2 regions of the Paenibacillus chartarius genome follow, and region 1 is predicted to be linked to the other one. Evidence: a T-box and tRNA genes for the amino acid it is inferred to sense, from the RefSeq annotation. Region 1 holds a T-box; the other holds one or more tRNA genes.

The links. The T-box of region 1 lies ahead of argS (arginine--tRNA ligase). A T-box ahead of a tRNA ligase gene usually reads a tRNA of that ligase, here a tRNA-Arg.
Region 2: it encodes a tRNA-Arg, which carries the amino acid that the T-box ahead of argS (arginine--tRNA ligase) is inferred to sense. The anticodon was not compared.

Annotation. Positions count from the first base shown of each region.
Region 1 is NZ_JBHLWN010000124.1:65,559-67,956, reverse strand. Features, by position in the region: gene ACFFK0_RS30330 (DUF4179 domain-containing protein) at 1-1,020, shown strand, start outside; T-box leader at 1,075-1,299, shown strand; gene argS (arginine--tRNA ligase) at 1,353-2,398, shown strand, end outside.
Region 2 is NZ_JBHLWN010000031.1:263,603-266,000, forward strand. Features, by position in the region: gene tig (trigger factor) at 1-20, opposite strand, end outside; gene ACFFK0_RS09215 (hypothetical protein) at 146-1,078, opposite strand; tRNA gene ACFFK0_RS09220 (tRNA-Gly) at 1,232-1,305, shown strand; tRNA gene ACFFK0_RS09225 (tRNA-Arg) at 1,315-1,388, shown strand; gene ACFFK0_RS09230 (hypothetical protein) at 1,554-1,718, opposite strand; gene ACFFK0_RS09235 (hypothetical protein) at 1,849-2,100, shown strand; gene ACFFK0_RS09240 (DUF4023 family protein) at 2,235-2,345, opposite strand.

The DNA of each region.
Region 1 (2,398 bases):
ATCTCAGAGGTGTACTATGACGGGTATGAGCTGATTGTCAGTTATTTGATGGAAACGGCTGAACCGGTAAAGAGAGGGATGACTCCATACGATATCGAACTCGGGTTTAACGGGCTGCGTATCCCGGCAACGGCAGGGTATGGGAATCTGATCAATGATCATCAGTATGCCGGGGTTATTTTTACTAATCCAGACGACATGTTGTTGAAGGGGCTGCCGGAAACATTCGATATGCAGATAACCATTGGTAAAGTTGGTTACGAGCTGGCGAACGGGGAGATGGTCAACAAAGAAGGACAATGGAATTTTACATTCAGCACGAATCTAGGGATGCTCAAGGCGGGGATTCGTACGGTGGAGCTTATAACCGTCAGCCAGGATCAGATTCAAATCACGGTTAAGAACATCAGTTATTCGGATTCTTTTATTAGTATAATCGGGGAGACCAAAGAGGGAGAGGCAAGGGAAGGTTTTATCGATATGGAGATCATGGACGAAAATGGACGCTTCCTTGATTTTACTTATAGCGGGATGAGAAAAGGCTGGCATGAAGGAAAATTGAACATCAATACATGGAAAATAAGCTCGCAAATAACAGGTGAAATTCCGAAGTCGATCACGATTCGTCCATATTCGGTACCGAAGGATCCGCCAAGAAAAACGTCGATAGTGCCTCTGGACCGTACGCCGACACCAGAAGCCCCGGTACTGGTACCGCGCGGAAAGCTCGGCAGCTTGGAATTGAGTGGCATCACGCATTTACCTGACAAAACGCTGGTATATTATCGAACTCTTGGCGAGCAACGCTCCGACCACGATGGATGGGCATTTCGGTTACTCATGGAAAATGGTAAATTAGTGGAAATGATTGGCGAATATTACGTCGATATCAACAATGACATCATTGTTCGAGAATTTCCACCTGTGGAACCGGAACAAAAGCTTCGTTTACTCGTTCAAGATCTGGTGCCGAGAACGTACTTGAAGGAGCTTGAAATGACCGTTTTACTCGCAAAGTAAAAACTTATCGCTTGCATTGACGTTTTCTTCGTGGTAATTTAATCCATAATAAGAAGAACGTTAATGAACGGGAAAAGTATTCCGTGTCGGACAGTCACAGCGAGCCGGGGAAGGTGGAAACCGGTACGTACCGCATGGAGGAACCGGGCCCGGGAAACGGTTTGCCGAACCTGCAGCAGTAGGCAAGCCCGGTCAATGACCGTTACAACAATCGAGCGGTTAACCCATGGGTTAGCACGTAGAGTGGAACCGCGGGACCGTATGGCTCTCGTCTCTTTTGGAGACGGGAGCTTTTTGCATTTTTGCTGCTTAAAGAAGATGGAGGGATGCACATGAAAGCGTACAAAATTCGTATCGCCGAGCAAGTATCGGAAATCTATCCTTCAATTCCTAAAGAGGATATCGTCCTCTCGCTCGAAACACCGCCCCAACCGGACATGGGTGACATGACACTGCCTTGCTTTCCATTAAGCAAGCTGCTGCGCCGATCGCCCCTGTATATTGCCGAAGAGCTTAAGGAGCAGCTGCAGCTGGATTTTATCGAACGCAAAGAAGCCGTGGCCGGTTATATGAACATGTATTTTGATAAAATGAGCATCGGAAACGACGTCGTCACCGATATATTAACCCGCCGTGAACATTATGGTTCGCAAACCGTTGGGCACGGAAAGACGATCGTCATCGACTACTCTTCGCCGAATATCGCAAAACCGTTTCACATTGCTCATTTACGATCAACGGTAATCGGACATTCTCTATATCGGATCTTCTCGTTCCAAGGCTACCAGTGTATCGGCATCAATCATTTGGGAGATTGGGGGACGCAGTTCGGCAAGTTGATTACGTCTTATCGCTTGTGGGGGAACGCCGACGCCGTTGAAAAGGGCGGGATCGACGAGCTGCTTCGCTTATATGTCGTCTTTCACGAAGAAGCCGAAAAGCAGCCTGACTTGGAAAACGAAGCGCGTCGTTGGTTTGCGAAGATGGAACAGGGTGACCCGGAAGCATTGCAGCTATGGGAATGGTTTGTGGACATCAGTCTGACGGAATTTAGACGAACTTACCATTTGCTTGGCGTCAGCTTTGATTCATATGCGGGTGAAAGCTTTTACAACGATCAAATGGGTGCCGTCATCGAGGAACTGAAAGCTAAAGGGCTGCTGGTAGAGGACGATGGTGCTTGGCTGGTAAGGTTGGATGAGTATGAGCTCCCGCCTGCATTACTAGTAAAGCAGGATGGCAGCTCGTTATACCATATGCGTGATATTACTGCAGCCCTCTACAGAAAAAAGACATACGATTTTGATAAAGCGATTTATGTGACCGATTATGCTCAAAATCTTCATTTTCAACAATGGTTTAAAGTGATTGAGCGAAT
Region 2 (2,398 bases), on a different contig from region 1:
TTTTCCCAAGTTGCTTTCATTTTATGCTTTCCCCTCCAAAAATTGTACACTGACATGGATTCACGTGCTGAGGCTATGCGTTCGGCTTGTCCGATCGTTTTGCCATAATTATAACCATTATAGTATATCACAAAACATTCCGATTTCAATAACGGCCCGGCAAAACGGGCAGCATGATACGGCTGAACCTCTTAAGCTCCTTGTAGGCCTCGTCCCAGTGCGTCTGCAGCACCGCGGTGATCCCGTACAATTCGGCAAGTTCCGCCGTATCGGCTTCTCCGAATACTGTCTCCAGCAACAGCCTGTGCAGCGCCGCCGCCCATGCGTCGACGGCTCCTTCCTTATCCGCTCGGACAATCGTCTTGTAGAGCTCGGTACCGTAGCTGTAGGCCAGAAACTCCAGCCAGGTTTGCCGGGCGAAATAAGGAAAATCCGGCAATCCGATGTCGCTGATCTCTTCGACCCTCGAAATAATGTCGCGGACAGGCTCCGGGAACTCGTCCAGGCTGCCCGGCGTTTCCTCGATGTCAACGCTATGAACGGCGCCGAGCTTCGGGAACCGGGCCGCTCCCTTGACGCCTCGTTTCTTAAGCGTTTGCAGCGCCTTAAACTGCACCATCGGATGCGCTTCCGTCTCCGCCAGCCAGTCCAAAATCACCGCATCGCCTTCCTCCGTATCCGTGAATGTTAGCTGCTCCAGCGCCATCAGCTGCCGCTCCGGCGAAGCCGAGGCACGCAGCAGTTCGATCAGCTGCAGCCCATAGGAGCGATCGCCGCCGCTGCGGTTTGCGACGTACTGCCTAACGAATTGCTCCTCGTCTTCCGCGTCTTCGGCGCTATCCGTGCCGGAGCTTTCCGCACCGGCAAATCCCGTCTCGGGAAACATCGTCTGAAGCCAGCTGAGCAGCGCGAGCCATTCTTCCTCTTTAGCCGGCCCGCCGCCTTCGCAAGAGCTGAGGAATTGCAGCAGGCGAACGGCTTCCTCGTACCGCTCCGCTTCTAAATATTTGGTTAATTCCCGTTCATAATGAGCAATTGTTGCCGGAAGCAAGATCACGTTATTGGATGTCGGTTCCAACCTTCCACCTCCCGGGTCTTGATGGGACAAGCATCAAGAACGCGTACATTGCCAATCAGTGTACCGGATTCGAGACGAGAAAGCAAAACCCCGCCCAAATGACATGTTGATTTTCTCGCTGGCGTATGCTATAGTAGTCAACGCATCAAAAATGCGGGTGTAGTTCAATGGTAGAACTCCAGCTTCCCAAGCTGGCGGCGTGGGTTCGATTCCCATCACCCGCTCCAACGCGTCCTGTCCCAGTAGCTCAGCTGGATAGAGCACTCGCCTTCTAAGCGAGTTGTCGGGGGTTCGAGTCCCTCCTGGGACGCGTTTCATTTTACATACTGCGAATGATGAACAACCTAGCCGGCAGCGGCTAGGTTTTTTTGACGAAACTTGCGTCCGTTGAACGTACGTTTTGCAGCGGAACACCCAAACCTGTTTTTGAATCATCTCCAAAATGAATAAACCGCCCCGAGGGGCGGTTTTATTCTCAGTCGGATGTGCGGGGATCCGTGATCCCCGGACCGGAGAAAGGCTCTTCAACCGTTTGCTTGGAATCGCGCGTTTTGTGCAGGTTGACATTGCCCGCTTGCGTCGTCCCCAGCTCCGAGATTTCGTCCATCGCCGGGTTGTCCGTGCGTTTCTTAGCATCCACTTGACTCGACCTCCTTCTCAAATAGTCGACATACCTCGGTAGTATATGCAATTTTTGCCGCGGCCCATGTGTAAACCGCCCCTTCCCGATGTAAACTACAGGCAGGACGAAACGAAAGGGGAAGCCGAGTATGGATGAAAAAGATCAGCTGGAAGCACGCATGCTGGAGACGTTAAGCGAAGAAAAGCTGTCCGCGGAGGAGCCCGAGGAAGCCGCACGGGAGCGGCTGCGTCCGCGTTATGAAATCCGCATAACCGCGGCAACCGACCCCATTGTAGAGGAAACCCGCAAATACCGGAGCATGGCCGAAGAAATCGACGGGCGCTATGACGACTATATGCGCAGGGCGGAGAAGGCCACTCAGCGTCCGGACAAACAGTGAAGAAGCGCTTCGAAGCGCAGTCCGCTTATTATGGGATGACCCCGGAAGCTCAATTCGCATAGGGAAATATGGCGTAACAAAGCCTGCCCGTCAACTCGACGCGGCAGGCTTTTCCATGCAAAATCTATTCCGCTTTAGTGCTTGCTCGGAAGCCTTTTCTCAGGGTGCTTGTTGCCGGACACGGCTTGATTGCGCTGCGCTTTCACCTGTTTGTCGTGCAGCTTGCTGATAAAATGGCTGTCCATCCGAAGCCCTCCCTCAGAAGAATAGTTTTGCTTCAATATTGTGTCCGGGGAAG